4 regions of the Pantoea sp. E956-1 genome follow, and region 4 is predicted to be linked to each of the others. Evidence: predicted binding sites of a transcription regulator. Region 4 holds the regulator's gene; each other region holds the start of a gene.
The links. The regulator PurR, encoded in region 4, represses purine synthesis genes. The targets are predictions, from matches to a motif close to CANGCAAACGTTTGCNTG.

Region 1 (4,785 bases), 1.2 Mb from region 4:
TGGTGGGCGGCACGATAGACCAGCTCTTCTTCGCCAGCGCGTTGCCCAATCCCACCTTCGGGACACCGGGTTTGCTGTGGGCGTCGCTGACGCTGGCGTTACTGACGCTGCCGGTGGTGATTGTGGCGACCGAAGAGGGATTATCCCGCATTCCCAACAGTCTGAGGCAGGGTTCGCTGGCGCTGGGCGCGACTCAGGCGGAAACGCTGTGGAACGTGGTGCTGCCGATGGCGGTGCCCGCCATGCTGACCGGCCTGATTCTGGCGGTGGCGCGTGCCGCCGGTGAAACCGCGCCGCTGATGCTGGTTGGCGTGGTAAAAATGGTGCCGGAACTGCCCGTCGACGCGGTGTTTCCTTATCTGCATCTGGATCGCAAGTTTATGCATCTGGGCTTCCAGATTTACGATCTGGCGTTTCAGAGCCCGAATATTGAAGCTGACCGGCCGCTGGTGTTCGCCACCGCGCTGCTGCTGGTGCTGATTATTCTGTCGCTTAATCTGCTGGCGATGGGCCTGCGTCACCGTCTGCGTGAACGCTATCGCCTTATGACTCAATAACAGGCTATGACTATGACGTCCGACACGGATATCGCGCTGACCGTTAACCAGCTGTCGCTGTGGTATGGCGAGCGCCAGGCGCTGCAGGCTATTTCGCTGCAGGTGCCGAAAAACAAGATTACCGCGCTGATTGGCCCCTCCGGCTGCGGTAAATCGACCCTGCTGCGCTGTTTTAATCGCATGAATGATGTGATTGATCATTGCCGGGTCGAGGGTGAGGTGTTGCTGGGATCGCAGCCGATCCTGCGACCTGAGCAGGATCTCTCGGCGCTGCGCCGTCGGGTTGGCATGGTGTTTCAGCGCCCCAATCCGTTTCCAAAATCGATCTATGAAAATGTGGTTTACGGGCTGCGTTTACAGGGGGTACGCGATCGGCGGGTGCTGAACGAAGCCTGTGAACGAGCGCTACGCGCGGCGGCGCTGTGGAGTGAGGTCAAAGATCAGCTGTCACAGAATGCGCTGACGCTCTCGACCGGACAGCAGCAGCGGCTGGTGATTGCCCGCGCCATTGCGATTGAACCGGAAGTTCTGCTGCTGGATGAGCCGACCTCCGCGCTCGATCCCATCTCCACGCTGGTGATTGAAGAGCTGATGACCACGCTCAAGCAGCATTTCACGCTGGTGCTGGTGACGCACAACATGCAGCAGGCTTCTCGCGTGTCAGATTACACCGCCTTTATGCATCAGGGTGCGTTAGTGGAGTTTGATGAGACTGATCGTATCTTTACTGCGCCAAAACAGCGACGGACCGAAGATTACATTACGGGGCGTTACGGCTGAGGAAGGGGAAAAGCAGGCTTTCGTGAGGTGGGGATGAAGCACCGGCTCAGGAAGCCTGTACCCTTCGTAAAGATGCAAAAAACGCCATCCCTGGCGGCTCAACGGGGGCGCTTACGCACCTTATCCCTGAGGTATGCCCGTAGCCGGGCCAACGCTTTGCGTTGTTCAAAACGCTCCCGACGTTTTTGTCCCTGGCCCGCGATGCTTTACTACGGGTACAGGCTCCCATCACTTTGATTTTTTCAGCCGTCTGTGGGAAAACCCGCAACGGCTTCTGAAGCGTCAGTCGTTAGCATAACCCTGCGGCGGCAGCGGTTCGCCATCCAGCCAGGCCTTGCCGTCACGCATCGCCAGACGATCCTCCACAAACCAGCCGATTACCAGCGGATAGATGGCATGTTCCTGATGCTGCACCCGCTCCGTAATCTCCGCTTCACTGTCGCCAGGAAAGACCGGAACTTTGGCCTGCAGGATCACCGGACCGCCATCCAGCTCGTCCGTCACGAAATGCACGGAAGTGCCATGTTCGCTGTCGCCATTTTCCAGTGCCTGACGGTGCGTATGCAGGCCCGGATATTTCGGCAACAGGGAAGGGTGGATATTCAGCAGGCGATCGTGAAAATGGGCCACGAATGCGCTGCTGAGAATGCGCATATAACCTGCCAGTACAATCAGGTCTGGTGTGTAGGCTTCGATTTCAGCGATGAGCTGGCGATCGAAGGCTTCGCGGTCAGCGAAGTCGCTGGCGGCAAGCGCATGGGCAGGGATCCCTGCCTCCTGCGCCCGCGTCAGCCCATAAGCGGCGGCACGGTTGCTGAACACGGCAGCCACGCTGCCGTGAATCCGCCCGCTTGCACAGGCGTCAAGGATGGACTGAAGGTTACTTCCGTTGCCGGAAATCAGTACAACCAGCTTTTTCATCCGTTGATGACCACACGCTCTTCGGCATCAGACGCTTTAATCACGCCGAGCTTCCAGGCTTTCTCGCCCGCAGCCTGCATCAGCGCAATCGCGTTGTCTGCGTCTGCCGGACTCAGGGCGATGATCATGCCGACACCGCAGTTAAAGGTACGGTACATCTCGAAACGGCTGACGTTGCCCGCCTGCTGTAACCAGCTGAAGACAGCCGGCCACTGCCAGCTCTTCTCGTCGATTACGGCCTGCGTGTTGTCGGGCAGCACGCGCGGAATATTCTCCCAGAAGCCGCCGCCGGTCAGGTGTGCGATAGCGTGCACATCGACCTGCTCAATCAGGCTCAGAATATTCTTCACGTAGATGCGGGTTGGTTCCAGCAGATGATCGGCCAGCGGTTTGCCTTCCAGCTGTTCAGTCTGTGGATCGGTATTGCTGACTTCCAGAATCTTACGCACCAGCGAATAGCCGTTGGAGTGCGGGCCACTGGAGCCGAGTGCGATGAGTACGTCGCCATCCTGCACTTTGCTGCCATCAATGATCTCTGACTTTTCCACCACGCCAACACAGAAACCGGCCACATCGTAATCTTCGCCGTGATACATGCCTGGCATCTCAGCGGTTTCACCGCCGACCAGCGCACAACCCGACTGCAGGCAACCTTCGGCGATGCCGGTGATCACCGCAGAGGCGGTATCCACATCCAGTTTGCCGGTGGCGTAGTAGTCGAGGAAGAAGAGGGGCTCAGCGCCCTGTACCACCAGGTCGTTGACGCACATCGCGACCAGGTCAATACCAATGGCATCGTGGCGTTTGAGATCCATCGCCAGACGCAGCTTGGTACCAACGCCATCGGTGCCGGAGACCAGCACCGGCTCACGGTATTTTTGCGGCAGCGCGCAAAGCGCACCAAAACCGCCCAGTCCACCCATCACTTCCGGGCGACGCGTCTTTTTCACTACGCCTTTAATACGGTCAACCAGAGCGTTACCAGCATCAATATCAACACCGGCGTCTTTGTAACTGAGAGAGGTTTTGTCGGTCACTGCGAGGTCCCCACGCGAGTTGCGGTTGGTGGTTTAAAATAAAGCGCGGCAATTCTATCAGTGCAGGCAAACGTTTGCGAGTCCGGGATTGCGCATTGGGCGTTTTTCATTAATCCTCTATTTGTCCCGGTAAAACCCGCGGCTTTGCGCAAGAGCAGGTGGCGCGGAGCGCAAAAGGCGGTATAATCCCGCGATTTTTTTTAGCTCAACTCATTCCGGGAGAACACCAATGAAGATCGTGGAAGTCAGACACCCGCTGGTCAAACATAAACTGGGCTTGATGCGTGAGCATGATATCAGTACAAAGCGTTTTCGCGAGCTGGCGTCTGAAGTGGGCAGCCTGCTGACCTACGAAGCGACCGCCGATCTGGAAACAGAGCGCGTAACCATTGAGGGCTGGAACGGCCCGGTAGAGATCGATCAGATCAAAGGCAAAAAAATCACGGTGGTGCCGATTCTGCGTGCCGGCCTGGGCATGATGGAAGGGGTGCTGGAGCACGTTCCCAGCGCCCGTATCAGCGTGGTGGGTGTTTACCGTGATGAAGAGACACTGGAGCCGGTTCCCTATTTCCAGAAGCTGGTCTCTAACATCGAAGAGCGTCTGGCGCTGGTCGTCGATCCTATGCTGGCGACCGGCGGTTCCATGATCGCCACCATCGACCTGCTGAAGAAAGCGGGCTGCACCAGCATTAAAGTGCTGGTACTGGTTGCCGCACCAGAAGGGATTGCCGCGCTGGAGAAAGCGCATCCTGACGTTGAGCTTTATACCGCGTCAGTGGATCAGGGACTGAATGAGAAGGGTTACATCATTCCCGGGCTCGGCGATGCCGGGGACAAGATTTTCGGAACCAAATAAATCGCACAGCCGACCAGAGAGTCGGCTTTTTTTTGGCAAAAAAAAGATCCCCGAACGGGTTTGGTGTGGCTGCAAGGCTCACCGGCGTGCCTGCTGCTGTGCCAGCGGCGCGCGCCCAGGGGGATAAATAACACAAGGGGATAAATGATGACTCGTCGCGCCATTGGCGTCAGTGAACGACCGCCGTTACTGCAAACCATTCCACTCAGCCTGCAACACCTGTTCGCCATGTTTGGTGCCACGGTACTGGTACCGATTCTGTTCCACATCAACCCGGCGACGGTGCTGTTGTTTAACGGCGTTGGCACGCTGATCTACCTCTTTATCTGTAAAGGCAAAATTCCCGCTTACCTCGGTTCTAGTTTTGCCTTTATCTCGCCGGTGCTGCTGTTGCTGCCGCTGGGTTATGAGGTCGCGCTGGGCGGATTTATCCTCTGCGGCGTGCTGTTCTGTCTCGTGGCGCTGATTGTCAAACGCGCGGGCACCGGCTGGCTCGATGTGATGTTTCCCCCGGCAGCGATGGGCGCGATTGTCGCCGTCATCGGTCTGGAGCTGGCAGGGGTAGCCGCCAATATGGCTGGGCTGCTGCCGGCTGAAGGCAGTGCGCCCGATAGTACAACCGTGCTGATTTCGC
Region 2 (4,785 bases), 1.3 Mb from region 4:
CTGGGGCGGGCGGGTACTGGCAATGCGCTGCCTCGGCCATGAGAAAGTGGCACAGCTTGAAGAGAAAATCGGCACGCCGCTACAGCTCTACAGCGGCTATAGCGACAGTAAACAGGACAACCCACTGCTGTTTTTCTGTCAGCATCGCTGGCGCGTAACACCCGCTGGTGAGCTGCAACAGCTGGAATAAGTTTCTAAAGGATCGGTGAGACCGCTATAATGCGCCGCTTTTCTGTCGCCCGGAGTGGTCAGCATGAAACAACAAGATGAATACTGGATGCGCCATGCGCTTGACCTGGCGCGCCGGGCGTGGGAGCAGGGCGAAGTGCCGGTGGGTGCGGTGCTGGTTCAGAATGACCGGGTGATCGGTGAAGGCTGGAACCGGCCCATCGGCCAGCACGATCCGACGGCGCATGCAGAAATTATGGCGTTGCGGCAGGGCGGTAAAGTACTGGAAAATTATCGTCTGCTGGACACCACGCTCTACGTGACGCTGGAGCCGTGTGTGATGTGCGCCGGCGCCATGGTTCACAGCCGCATCAGCCGACTGGTCTACGGTGCGCACGATATCAAAAGTGGGGCGGCAGGATCGCTGCTCGATGTGCTGGGGCACCCCGGTATGAATCATCAGGTTGAATTACACAGCGGCGTGCTGGCTGATGAGTGTGCCGCTATGCTGAGCGACTTCTTCCGTATGCGTCGCGAGCAGAAAAAAGCGCTGCGTCAGGCACAACGTCAGGATTAATTCATCGCAATCTTCGGTTCGACCGCCGGATAGCCCTTCGCCAGTTCGGCCTGGGCTTCCGCCTGCTGCGCCAGGCGTTTTTCCTGCTCCTGCAAATAGCCCACCAGGCTTATCTGATACTTGCGGATATTTTCCACATAGTTATAGGCTTCATGCCCACGGGCATAGCCATAAGCCGTCTGCGTGTAGTAACGCTTCTGGCTCAGCATGGGCAGACGCAGCTTTACATCCGCCCAGCTGTCCGGATTACCGCCCTGACGGGCTGTGAGTTTACGGACATCCAGCATATGGGCATAGCCCATGTTATAGGCCGCCAGCGCAAACCAGATGCGCTCATCTTCCGGGATGGTCTGCGGCACCTTCGCCATCATATCCTGCAGATACTGACTGCCGCCGCGAATGCTCTGTTCGGGATCGGTACGGTCGCCCACATCCAGGCTCTCAGCGGTGTTTCGGGTCAGCATCATCATGCCACGCACGCCGGTAGGGGAGGTGGCCTGCGGGTTCCAGTGCGACTCCTGATAGGAGATCGCCGCCAGTAGTCGCCAGTCAATGCTGGTGGCGTACTTCTCAAACAGCGGTTTGATGTCGGGCAGCGTGTTGTCGATGGCGCGCAGGAAAGTGCGGGTATCGACATAATCAAAGGTGCCGACGTGGCCGAGATATTTCTCCTCCAGCCGCGCCATCGCCCCTTCTTCACCCATACCGTTAAAGAAGTCGAGCATCGCGGCATTCAGGCTGTCGTCTTCGCTGTGCCGCACATACCAGGTGACCGGCTCTTCATCAGTAACGTCAAACGCCACCGCCAGCTGCGGATAGATGCGCTGCAGCAGAGCGATGGTCACGGAGTCGCCAATCGTATAGTCGAGCTTGCCGTCTGCCACCGCTTCCAGCAGGGCTTTAGGACTTTGATCGGTGGAGATCGCCCAGTCCAGATCGGGGAACTGATTAGAACGCGCGTTCTTCAGCGTTGACAGATAAGCCGATCCTGACGCAACCGTCAGCCGCCCCTTTAAGTCACCGAGGTTTTTAGGGCGCGGCTTATCCACGCGATAGACCAGCTGCTGCGAAACGTTGTAGTAGCCTGGACCGGTCTGATAGCGGGTCAGGCGTTCGCTGTTATAGTTCAGACCCGCGGCCAGCAAATCGGCTTTGCCATCATCTAAATCGTCAAACAGATCGCTCAGGTTGGGACGTACTGTCACCTTGAGTTTGACGCCCAGATAATCGGCGAAGCGTTTTGCCAGCTCGTAATCCATACCGGCCGGAGATTGGTTCACTGTGTAGTAAGTCAACGGGGAATTGATGGTACTGACACGCAGTACTCCCCGTGATTTAATCTGTGATATCTGGTCCTGCCCACCCCCATACCAGGGAATGGATGGCCATAGCGCTAACGCTAACAGCACGGCAACCAGACCGATAAACAGATAATTAAATTTTAGGCGTTTCAAATAGTTATCTCTCGCTGGCTCTAAGGCCTCTGTCTTTTAAAGGCAGTATTTGTCTTCTTTGAACTCCCAGAGCGAGGGGCATTTTGCGCAACAAAATCACGCTGAGCAACTTTTATAGCAGCTTTTGCGCAAAATTCAGGCAAATCCGGGTCGCCAAAAATTGTGCGCAAACGGTTTCGTCGCGAGGTCGCTTTCTCTATAATACGCCCCGTTTTCCCTGTTGCGCCCAATGAAGCGTCGCCCGGCGCCCTGACGAGAGATTTATTAATGGAAATTCTGCGTGGTTCGCCCGCCCTGTCGGCATTTCGTGTAAACAAACTGCTGACCCGCTTTCAGGACGCTCATCTGCCGGTGAGTGATATTTACGCTGAGTACATCCATTTTGCTGATGTCAGCACGCCCTTAAGCGCAGACGAACAGAGCCGTCTGCAGCGCCTGCTGAAATATGGTCCCTCTCTCGCTGAACATGCCCCACAGGGTCGTCTGCTGCTGGTGACGCCTCGTCCCGGCACCATTTCGCCCTGGTCATCCAAAGCGACTGACATTGCCCACAACTGCGGCCTGCCGCAGGTACGTCGTCTGGAGCGCGGCCTGGCCTTTTATGTGCAGGCCCCACAACTGACGGAAGCGCAGTGGCAAACGCTGGGCACACTGCTGCACGATCGGATGATGGAAACGGTCTTCGGCGATCTGGCGCAGGCTGAACAGCTGTTCGCGCATCACACGCCACAGCCGGTGAAAAGTGTCGATCTGCTGGGTGAGGGCCGTCAGGCGCTGGTTCAGGCGAATATCTCCCTGGGTCTGGCGCTGGCCGACGATGAAATCGACTACCTGGTGGCGGCGTTTACCGCACTGGGCCGCAATCCCAATGACATTGAACTCTATATGTTTGCGCAGGCGAACTCTGAGCACTGTCGTCACAAGATCTTCAACGCCGACTGGATTATCGACGGCGAGAAACAGCCAAAGTCGCTGTTTAAGATGATCAAAAACACCATGGAGCAGACGCCGGACTACGTGCTCTCTGCTTATAAAGATAACGCCGCCGTGATGGAAGGCTCAGAGGTTGGCCGCTTCTTTGCTGACGCCGGAGAGAGCGAATACCGCTGGCATCAGGAAGCCGCACACATCCTGATGAAGGTGGAAACCCATAATCACCCAACGGCCATCTCGCCGTGGCCTGGTGCTGCGACCGGTTCCGGTGGTGAAATCCGTGATGAAGGCGCAACCGGAAGGGGTTCGAAGCCAAAAGCGGGCCTTGTCGGTTTCTCCGTTTCGAACCTGCGTATCCCAGGCTTTGAACAGCCGTGGGAAGAGGACTTCGGCAAACCGGCCCGCATCGTCAGCGCGCTGGAAATTATGACCGATGGCCCGCTGGGCGGCGCTGCATTTAACAATGAATTTGGTCGTCCGGCTCTGAATGGTTACTTCCGTACCTATGAAGAGCAGGTCACCAGCCACAACGGCACTGAGCTGCGTGGCTACCATAAGCCGATTATGCTGGCGGGCGGCATCGGGAATATCCGTGCCGATCACGTGCAGAAAGGTGAAATCACCGTAGGCGCGAAGCTGGTGGTGCTGGGCGGTCCGGCAATGAACATCGGCCTTGGCGGCGGCGCGGCGTCATCGATGGCCTCGGGCCAGTCTGATGCCGATCTCGACTTTGCCTCGGTACAGCGTGACAACCCGGAGATGGAGCGCCGTTGTCAGGAAGTGATTGACCGCTGCTGGCAGCTGGGCGATGAGAACCCGATTCTGTTTATCCACGACGTGGGCGCGGGCGGCCTCTCCAATGCGATGCCGGAGCTGGTCAGCGATGGCGGTCGTGGCGGCCGGTTTAACCTGCGTGACATCCTGAGTGATGAGCCAGGCATGAGTCCGCTTGAAGTGTGGTGTAACGAGTCACAGGAACGTTATGTGATGGCCGTCGCGCCCGATCAGCTGGCGCAGTTTGAGGCGATCTGCCAGCGCGAACGCGCACCGTTCGCGGTGATTGGTGAAGCCACCGAAGAGCTGCACCTGAGCCTGGAAGATAGTCATTTCGGTAATAAGCCGATCGACATGCCACTTGATGTCCTGCTGGGCAAAACGCCGAAGATGACGCGCGATGTGGTGACGCAGCAGACACAGGGCACTGCCCTGCAGCGTGACGGCATTACGCTGGTCGATGCGGTGAACCGCGTGCTGCATCTGCCTGCCGTGGCGGAAAAAACCTTCCTGATTACTATCGGTGACCGCAGCGTGACCGGCATGGTGGCGCGCGACCAGATGGTGGGACCGTGGCAGATCCCGGTTGCCAACTGTGCGGTGACGACCGCCAGCCTCGACAGCTATCACGGCGAAGCGTTTGCCCTGGGCGAACGTTCACCGGTTGCGCTGCTGGACTTCGCAGCGTCGGGTCGTCTGGCGGTCGGTGAAGCCCTGACCAACCTGGCAGCTACCCACATTGGTTCGCTGAAGCGTGTGAAGCTTTCCGCAAACTGGATGTCTGCCGCCGGTCATCCGGGTGAAGATGCCGGTTTATATGCGGCGGTGAAAGCGGTCGGCGAGGAGCTTTGCCCGGCGCTGGGGATCACCATCCCGGTC
Region 3 (4,785 bases), on a different contig from region 4:
AGCAGACGCTTGGCCAGCAGCATCTGCTGCGTATCGAAGAGCTCATCAAGGGTTTCACGTGTCTGATGCCAGGCACTCAGGCTGGCGCTGGCCCAGCAGAGCCCGAGCAGCAGTACAAAACCGATACCCAGCCGCAAAAACAGGCTCATTGATCGCATTCAGCCGCTCCCAGGGTATAACCGACGCCGTGCAGCGTGCGGATAAACTGGCTGCCCAGTTTTTTACGCAGATGATGAATGTGAACCTCTACCGCATTGCTGGAGACATCGGCATCCCAGCTGTAGAGTTTCTCCTCCAGCTGGCTGCGTGTCAGCACCCGGCCTGGGTTTCGCATAAACAGTTCCAGCAGCGCCAGTTCACGGCTTTTCAGCGCAATCGCCTCACCTTCACGCATTACACTGTGGCTGCCGGGGATCAGCACCACATTACCGTGCCGGAGTTCGGGCTGCAGCTGGCCGTGACGGCGGCGGATCAGCGCCTGTAAGCGAGCCGCTACTTCAGTTAAGGCAAAGGGCTTACACAGATAGTCATCGGCTCCGAGCTGAAGGCCTTCGACCCGCTGATCGAGCGCATCGCGTGCGGTCAGTATCAGTACCGGCACATCTTTTCCCTGCTGGCGCCACTGCCGAAGAATATCGAGCCCATCCCGCTCGGGCAGAGAGAGATCCAGGATCACCGCATCCCAGGGCGCGGCCTCAAGCGCGTTAAAGCCCGCCTCACCGGAGGTAAACCAGTCAACGCTGAAGCCCAGTTTACTCAGCCCCGCTTTGATACCGTCGCCAATTAAGCGGTCATCTTCAATCAGTAAAATACGCATCACGTCTCCCTGTTCCGATAACGCTTTATACGAAGCAACTTCCTGCTTGTACAGCTGATTTCGGCGAAAATAGCTTATTTTTGCCTCTTAAGAAGCTGTTAAGAACTTTATGGTCAACTAAGCTCAACAAGACGAACCACATCATGGAAAAGAGGTGACAAAATGAAAAAGCACGCTGCAATTCTGGCCGTCGTAATGCTGGCTTCTGCCCCGGTTTTCGCTGCACAGCAGGGTGGATTTGTTGATCCCAGTGCGCCAGCCGCACAGACGCAGTCAGCAGCCGGTCAGGGCGGTTTCAGTGCCGATCACAGCAGTGTGGTGACCGTAAAGCAGGCTGAAGAGATGAAAGATGACAGCTGGGTCACCGTGCGCGGTAAGCTGGAAAAACAGATCGGCAACGAAGATTATCTGTTCCGCGACCAGACCGGCACCATGAAAGTCGAAATCGACCATAAGCACTGGAACGGTCAGACTATCTCACCTAAAGACAACGTCGAGCTGACGGGTGAACTGGATAAAGATTTCAACAGCATTGAGATGGACGTCAAACAGGTTAAAAAACTGCCTTAATCCTCTTATCCTGGCCTGGTTTCTTTGCTCAGCACGGCTGACCGGACAGGACTATATCCGCAATATCGGGCCGCATTCGCGGCCCTTTTTTCAGCCCTTCCCCCGACTTAATGCAAATTTCTCCCCGCGTGAGCGAAACGTTTCGATAGCGATCACAGATTTCTTATTTCCCGATTGAGTTGATGGCGTCTTTTCATACACTCCTGACAGCGAAACGTTTCGCTGTGGAGTGAAAAGATGAAAAAAGGTCGCTTGTTAAACGCTGAACTCTCTCATGTGATTGCCCGCCTGGGACACACGGATACGCTGACGATTGCTGATGCAGGTTTGCCGATTCCGGCCGGACCGCAGCGCATTGATTTAGCGCTCACGCCGGGTACGCCCGATTTTATGCAGGTGGTTAATGCTGTCGCACTGGAGATGCAGGTAGAGAGCGCCCTGATCGCGGAAGAGATTAAACAGCATAATCCGCAGCTTCATAGCGCACTTGTCGCCGTGCTCGAAGCCTTGCAACAGCACCAGGGGAATATCATCACCATCAGCTACACCAGTCATGAACAATTCAAACAACAAACGCAGCGTAGTCAGGCGGTCATTCGCAGCGGAGAGTGCTCTCCGTTTGCGAATGTCATCCTCAGCGCCGGTGTGACCTTCTGAGGCCGCTATGCAACCTTTACTGCAACTCGACGGCATTGAAAAATCCTTTCCGGGTGTGAAAGCCCTTAAGGGTGCGTCGCTGAATGTCCGGGCAGGACGCGTGATGGCGCTGGTGGGCGAGAACGGCGCAGGCAAGTCCACCATGATGAAAGTGCTGACCGGGATCTATCAACATGATGCCGGTACGCTGCGCTGGCTCGGCAAAGAGACCCGTTTCAGTGGGCCGAAAGCGTCTCAGGAAGCGGGTATTGGCATCATTCATCAGGAACTGAACCTGATCCCTCAGTTATCCGTGGCGGAGAATATTTTCCTCGGCCGCGAATATGTGGGTCGTTTTGGCCGTATCCAGTGGCCGCGTATGTATGCCGAAGCTGATGCGCTGCTTAAACGGCTTAATCTGCGCTTCAACAGCCACAAGCTGGTGGGGGATTTGTCGATTGGCGATCAGCAGATGGTCGAAATCGCCAAAGTCCTGAGCTTTGAGTCGCAGGTGATCATCATGGATGAGCCGACCGATGCGCTGACCGATACCGAAACGCTGTCGCTGTTTCGGGTGATCAACGAACTGAAAGCGCAGGGCTGCGGCATCGTCTATATCTCGCATCGCATGAAAGAGATCTTTGAGATCTGCGATGACGTCACGGTGTTCCGTGACGGTCAGTTTATTGCTGAACGTCCGGTCAGCGAACTGACTGAAGAGAGCCTGATCGAAATGATGGTCGGCCGTAAGCTGGAAGATCAATATCCCCATATTGATCAGGCGCCAGGCGACGTGCGGCTGAAAGTGGAGAACGTCAGCGGACCGGGCGTGGATAACGTCAGTTTCAGCCTGTGCAAAGGTGAAATCCTGGGCGTTTCCGGCCTGATGGGCGCGGGACGAACCGAACTGATGAAGGTGCTTTACGGCGCCTTGCCGCGTCGCGAAGGCACGCTGTGGCTCAATGGTCGGGAGGTGGTGACGCGCTCACCGCAGGATGGGCTGGCTAACGGTATCGTCTATATCTCCGAAGATCGTAAGCGCGATGGCCTGGTGCTGGGCATGTCAGTAAAAGAGAACATGTCGCTGACAGCGTTAGGCTATTTCAGTCACGGCAGCGGCACGCTGAAACACGCGGCAGAGCAGCTGGCGGTGGGCGATTTTATCCGGCTGTTTAACGTTAAAACGCCTTCCATGGAGCAGCCGATTGGTCTGCTTTCGGGCGGCAACCAGCAGAAAGTGGCGATTGCCCGCGGTCTGATGACCCGGCCCAACGTACTGATTCTGGATGAACCGACACGCGGTGTGGATGTCGGCGCGAAGAAAGAGATCTATCAACTGATTAACCAGTTTAAAGCCGAAGGGCTGAGCATTATTCTGGTTTCCTCGGAAATGCCGGAAGTGCTGGGCATGAGCGATCGGATTCTGGTGATGCATGAAGGCCGTATCAGCGGCGAATTTACCCGGGAAGAAGCCACTCAGGAGAGCCTGATGGCAGCCGCCGTAGGCAAGCAACACAGTGAGGATTTAGTGGTATGACGACCCAAACTTTACCTGCCAGCCGTCGCTGGTTTAGCAAAAGCTGGCTACTGGAACAGAAGTCGCTGATTGCGCTGATGGTGCTGATCGCCGTGGTGGCCAGCCAGAGCCCGAACTTCTTTACCGTGGCGAACCTGTTCAACATTCTGCAGCAGACCTCGGTTAACGCCATTATGGCGGTCGGGATGACGCTGGTGATCCTGACCTCCGGTATCGACCTCTCTGTGGGATCGCTGCTGGCCCTGACGGGCGCGGTGGGGGCATCGCTGGTGGGCATGGAAGTGAATGCCCTGGTCGCGGTGGCGGCGTCGCTGGCACTGGGAGCGGCAATCGGTGCCCTGACTGGCACCATTGTGGCGCGCGGCAAAGTGCAGGCGTTTATCGCCACGCTGGTCATGATGCTGCTGCTGCGCGGTGTCACCATGGTCTACACCGACGGCAGTCCGGTTAACACGGGTTTCAGTGCCAATGCCGATCTGCTGGGCTGGTTTGGTATTGGTCGTCCGCTGGGTATCCCTGCGCCGGTCTGGCTGATGGCGCTGGTCTTTATTGCTGCCTGGTACATGCTGCAGCACACTCGTCTGGGTCGCTATATCTATGCGCTTGGCGGTAATGAAGCGGCAACGCGTCTCTCCGGCATCAATGTGAATCGCGTCAAAATCATCGTCTATTCCCTGAGTGGCATGCTGGCGGCGCTGGCAGGCACCATTGAAGTAGCGCGTCTTTCTTCGGCACAGCCGACAGCAGGCACCGGCTATGAGCTGGATGCGATTGCTGCGGTCGTGCTGGGCGGAACCAGCCTAGCAGGCGGTAAGGGCCGTATTTTCGGCACCCTGATTGGCGCACTGATCCTCGGCTTCCTGAACAATGGCCTGAACCTGATGGGCGTTTCTTCGTACTACCAGATGATCGTTAAGGCGGTAGTAATCCTGCTGGCGGTGCTGGTAGATAATAAAAGCAGTAAATAACTCTGACCTTACACAGGATGACATGATGAAAAAGTTAACCGCACTGGCCATGATCCTTGGCGCAACGCTCAGTACCAGCGCTATGGCCAAAGATACTATCGCGCTGGTGGTTTCAACCCTGAACAACCCGTTCTTTGTTTCGCTGAAAGAGGGTGCGCAGAAAGAAGCGGACAAGCTGGGCTACAACCTGGTGGTGCTGGATTCACAGAACAATCCAGCGAAAGAGCTGGCTAACGTGCAGGATCTGACCGTTCGCG
Region 4 (4,785 bases):
AGATGGCGGCAACGTGACGCGTGAAGCTGGCCCGGTTAAAGGCGGCTCCACTATTATTGCCTTTGTTGAAGATCCCGATGGTTACAAAATCGAGCTGATCGAAAACAAAGATGCCGGTAACGGCCTGGGCAACTAAACCTGCCTGTCAGCCCGCCCGTCGGGTGGGCTGAATCCCCTTCTCTGCGCTTCATCTGCTGCACCCGTCCCCATTTTTTGCCATAATACGCGCTGCCCTTTTTCTGCAACGAGATCCTGATGTCTGAATCGAATTCCCCTAATGCACTCAATCAACGTTTCCGTGGCTTTTATCCGGTGGTGATCGACGTTGAAACCGCGGGTTTCAATGCGCAAACCGATGCGTTACTGGAGATTGCCGCTATCACGCTGAAAATGGATGAAGAGGGATGGATTCAGATTGACCAGACGCTGCATTTCAACGTCGAACCTTTTGTCGGATCGCTGCTGCATCCGGAAGCGCTGGCCTTTACCGGTATCGATCCGAGTAATCCGCTGCGCGGTGCGGTCAGTGAATATGAGGCGCTGCACGCCATTTTCAAAATGGTACGTAAGGGCATTAAAGACAGCGGCTGCAATCGCGCCATTATGGTGGCGCACAATGCTACTTTCGATCTGAACTTTATGTCAGCGGCGGCGGAGCGTGCCAGCCTGAAGCGCAATCCGTTTCACCCGTTTGCCACCTTTGACACCGCGGCCCTGAGCGGGCTGGTGCTTGGGCAGACAGTCCTGGCAAAAGCCTGTATCGCGGCGGGAATGGAGTTTGATAGCTCACAGGCGCATTCGGCGCTCTATGACACTCAGCAGACGGCGACCCTGTTCTGTGAGCTGGTGAACCGCTGGAAACGGTTAGGTGGCTGGCCGCTGCCCTTCGCGGAAGGCGATGCAGAAGCCACGACATCCGCGTAAGGGATCCCGCATTAAAAAAGGCCGACATGATGTCGGCCTTTTTTTATTCTGCTTCTTTAAATTTTTCTGCGGTCTCTTTGATCAGCGTCTGCAACTCACCACGCTGTAACATCTCAACGATGATGTCGCATCCGCCGACCAGCTCGCCATCGACCCAGAGCTGCGGGAAAGTTGGCCAGTTGGCGAATTTCGGCATCTCGGCACGAATGTCCGGGTTCAGCAGAATATCCACGTAAGCAAAACGCTCACCACAGGCTGACAGCGCCTGTACCGCCTGTGCAGAGAAACCGCAGCTTGGCAGTTTCGGGGAACCTTTCATGTACAGCAGGATGGGATTTTCTGCGATCTGGCGCTGAATTTTTTCTACAGTACTCATTATTGCCTTCCTTAATTCGTCACTTCGTGTTTGTTTATTGTAGCGACTTCGCAGCGTGACTGAAAACGAGATTTTGTTCGCTGCCGGATTAAATCGCCATCATTGTTAAGTCCTGCTCCGGGATACCTGAATTCCTGATTATTAACAGCCAGTAACAGATTAATAATTCGTAATAATTTCGATGATATAACATGCTGAAAATGTTCATTTTCAGCGCGATCTCATGGGTTGCAAAGATTAATATTAAAAGGCATTACAGTTTTTAAACGAACTGGACTAGAATGGCCTGGGCGCTGATCCTGGATCAGATTAATCTCAACTTTGTCGCGGTGCGTAGTGGCCCTGACAACTTAACTCATCAACGGACTATGCGTTTAATCATTACGTTTTTCATGCTGGCCTTTGCGCAACTGTTTTTCAACATCGCCGCTGCGTCGCCACACGCGCCGGTGAACGTCAGTACGCATAAAGCAGAGAAAAAGAGTGCGCGCGACGATGAGCGTCGCAAGCGTCGCCCGATGAAAACGGTGACGAAAAAGACTCGCCTCAGCCCGGTTCAAAAACTAAAAACTAAAAAACTGAAAAAAACCGAACTCACCGCTACACAGACGCCTGCTAAGAAAACCTCGTTAAAAACTGCCCGTCTCAGTAAGAATAAAGAGAAAAAACGTTATGGTCATCAGCGCCGACTGAAAACCGCTGAGGTTGCCACCAGCGAGACCGGCACGATCAAGATGAGCAAATCTCACCGTCAGCGCTACCAGAAGGCACGTGAAACCGCGATGACCAAGCTGATGGGTCAGTTGGGTAAACCCTATCAGTGGGGCGGTACTTCCCCCCATACCGGTTTCGATTGCAGCGGCCTGGTCTGGTACGCCTATAAAGATCTGGTGAAGTTTAAGATCCCACGTACCGCTAACGAGATGTATCACCTGCGTGACGCCGCGCCGATCAAGCGTGATTCACTGGAGAAAGGCGATCTGGTCTTCTTCCGTATCAATGGACGCGGTACGGCGGACCACGTCGGCGTTTACCTCGGTAATGGCAAGTTTATTCAGTCACCACGTACCGGCAAAGATATTCAGATCAGTGCGTTAGGGGAAGATTACTGGCAGCGCCACTATATTGGTGCCCGTCGGGTGATGACGCCGAAAACCATACGCTGAGCAGCAGAACAAACAAAAAGAGAGCCGGGATATGCCCGGCTTTTTTTATTAGTGCAAAATGGCGGTAAAACTAAAAGCCACAATCATCAGCAGACAGCCCGTGGTGGTCATTAATGCCAGTTTAAGATCGGTACTCATTGCTTGCTCCTTAGACACACAATTAGTGGGGATATCGCATTTTCCCACAGGGCCCGGTAAAAATCTCGTTTTATCCGTTCAGCCTTGTTAGAATCCCGCCTTTGTTGCGCAACGCGCGCAACCCTGATTCCGTTTGCGCACGTTTTCAGGCGTTTTTATTCCGCCAGCGGCCTGTTTACTGGCCAGGAAAGCTGCTTTTTTACGGAAAAAACCCTGAGCAGACGCAAACGTTTAACACTACGCTTATCATAGAGTTAGATAAGCACTGGAGTCCGATTTTCATGGCAACAATTAAAGATGTGGCAAAACGCGCTGGCGTCTCGACAACCACCGTTTCGCACGTCATCAATAAAACCCGCTTTGTGGCTGAAGAGACGCGCAACGCGGTCTGGCAGGCGATTAAGGAACTGCACTACTCGCCAAGCGCCGTAGCGCGCAGCCTGAAAGTGAACCACACCAAGACGCTGGGCCTGCTTGCCACCTCCAGCGAAGCGCCCTATTTCGCTGAAATTATCGAAGCGGTCGAAAATCATTGTTTCGATAAAGGCTATACGCTGATTCTGGGTAATGCGCATAACGATCTGCAAAAACAGCGCGCCTATCTCAGCATGATGGCGCAGAAACGCGTCGATGGGCTGCTGGTGATGTGCTCTGAATACCCGGACGACCTGCTGCAGATGCTGGAAGAGAACCGCAATATTCCGATGGTGGTGATGGACTGGGGCGAGTCGCGCGCTGACTTCACCGATACGGTACTGGATAATGCTTTCCAGGGCGGCTATCTGGCAGGACGCTATCTGATTGAACGCGGACACCGGGATATTGGTGCAATCCCCGGACAGATGGAGCGTAACACCGGTGGCGGACGTCATGCCGGTTTCCTGAAAGCGATGGAAGAAGCGGGTATTCAGCCGCGCGCCGAGTGGATTGTGCAGGGTGACTTTGAGCCGGAGTCGGGCTATCAGGCGATGCAGCAGATCCTGTCGCAGAAGCAGCGTCCGACGGCAGTATTCTGTGGAGGAGACATCATGGCGATGGGCGCGATTTGCGCTGCCGATGAAATGGGTTTGCGCGTCCCGCAGGATATTTCGGTGATCGGCTATGACAATGTGCGCAACGCCCGCTATTTCGCACCGGCACTGACCACCGTGCATCAGCCTAAAGCCCAGCTGGGTGAGAAAGCACTGGAAATGCTGCTGGACCGCATTACCAGTAAACGCGAAGTGTCACAAACGATTGAGGTCCATCCCACGCTGATTGAGCGCCGTTCCGTGGCAGATGGCCCGTTCCGCGACTATCGCCGTTAATGCTCGCTTAACCACTCCTGATTAAGTGTTTGCGCATCACCCAGATAGCTGAGCAACCAGCCTGTCGCCGGTGATGCGCGATCCTCTGCCCAGCTGACGCAGCACGGGCTGTCCGGAAACGCCACCGGCAGCGTCAGTTCAACCAGCTCGCCACTGTCGAGCAGTGGCCTGGCCAGATGACCCGGCACCATCGCCACACACAATCCCGCCTGCACGCACTCGAGCCCGGTTTGCCATTCCGGCACCACCAGCCTGCGCTGGTTATCCAGCGTCCATGTCATACGACGCGGCAGCGCGCGTGACGTATCTTCCAGCACCAGCGACGGCCAGCTACGCAGCGTATCGTCATCTATCTGGCTCGCCTGCGTCAGTGGATGATGGGGAGCGACAACGCAGCGCCAGTTAAGCGTGCCCATATCCCGAAAAGCAAAACGTCCACCCACCGGTATCGCCTGAGTGGCACCAATCGCCACTTCGACCCGGCCATCGGCCAGCGCATCCCAGACACCGTTAAAGACTTCATAGCTGATGATCAGCTCCATATCGGGAAAGTGGCGATAGAAATCTTTGACCAGTTGCCGGGTGCGCTGAGGTTTGGCTATACGGTCAACGGCAATGCTTAGCTGGCCGCGCCAGCCGTTAGCCAGCTGCTGACACTGTCGCCGGGTGGCAAGCATTTTTTTGATGACGCTGCGCCCTTCCCGGACAAAATGTTCACCCGCCGGGGTCAGAACCACTTCGCGATGCTGACGTTCAAACAGCGGTACCGCCAGCCAGTTTTCCAGCTGACGCACCGTATAGCTGATGGCAGAGGGCACCCGATGTAACTCCTGTGCGGCAGCGCTGAAACTGCCCCCACGGGCAACGGCGTCAA

Region 1: purM (phosphoribosylformylglycinamidine cyclo-ligase) is a predicted target of PurR. The motif match lies at 3,359-3,376, and genes of this name have one in related genera.
Region 2: purL (phosphoribosylformylglycinamidine synthase) is a predicted target of PurR. The motif match lies at 2,363-2,380, and genes of this name have one in related genera.
Region 3: rbsD (D-ribose pyranase) is a predicted target of PurR. The motif match lies at 1,595-1,612, and genes of this name have one in related genera.

The regions. Positions count from the first base shown of each region.
Region 1 covers NZ_CEUYZP010000001.1:1,406,939-1,411,723, reverse strand. The annotation lists gene pstA (phosphate ABC transporter permease PstA) at 1-557, shown strand, start outside; gene pstB (phosphate ABC transporter ATP-binding protein PstB) at 570-1,337, shown strand; gene purN (phosphoribosylglycinamide formyltransferase) at 1,620-2,258, opposite strand; gene purM (phosphoribosylformylglycinamidine cyclo-ligase) at 2,255-3,295, opposite strand; gene upp (uracil phosphoribosyltransferase) at 3,525-4,151, shown strand; gene uraA (uracil permease) at 4,299-4,785, shown strand, end outside.
Region 2 covers NZ_CEUYZP010000001.1:1,471,807-1,476,591, reverse strand. The annotation lists gene yfhb (phosphatidylglycerophosphatase C) at 1-190, shown strand, start outside; gene tadA (tRNA adenosine(34) deaminase TadA) at 254-745, shown strand; gene mltF (membrane-bound lytic murein transglycosylase MltF) at 742-2,199, opposite strand; gene purL (phosphoribosylformylglycinamidine synthase) at 2,467-4,785, shown strand, end outside.
Region 3 covers NZ_CEUYZP010000007.1:241,469-246,253, forward strand. The annotation lists gene qseC (quorum sensing histidine kinase QseC) at 1-158, opposite strand, end outside; gene qseB (quorum sensing response regulator transcription factor QseB) at 146-817, opposite strand; gene AC0T7J_RS17765 (YgiW/YdeI family stress tolerance OB fold protein) at 980-1,387, shown strand; gene rbsD (D-ribose pyranase) at 1,625-2,044, shown strand; gene rbsA (ribose ABC transporter ATP-binding protein RbsA) at 2,052-3,560, shown strand; gene rbsC (ribose ABC transporter permease) at 3,557-4,528, shown strand; gene rbsB (ribose ABC transporter substrate-binding protein RbsB) at 4,554-4,785, shown strand, end outside.
Region 4 covers NZ_CEUYZP010000001.1:158,595-163,379, reverse strand. The annotation lists gene gloA (lactoylglutathione lyase) at 1-136, shown strand, start outside; gene rnt (ribonuclease T) at 256-924, shown strand; gene AC0T7J_RS00795 (Grx4 family monothiol glutaredoxin) at 968-1,303, opposite strand; gene AC0T7J_RS00790 (C40 family peptidase) at 1,669-2,466, shown strand; gene cydH (cytochrome bd-I oxidase subunit CydH) at 2,515-2,604, opposite strand; gene purR (HTH-type transcriptional repressor PurR) at 2,886-3,911, shown strand; gene punR (DNA-binding transcriptional activator PunR) at 3,908-4,785, opposite strand, start outside.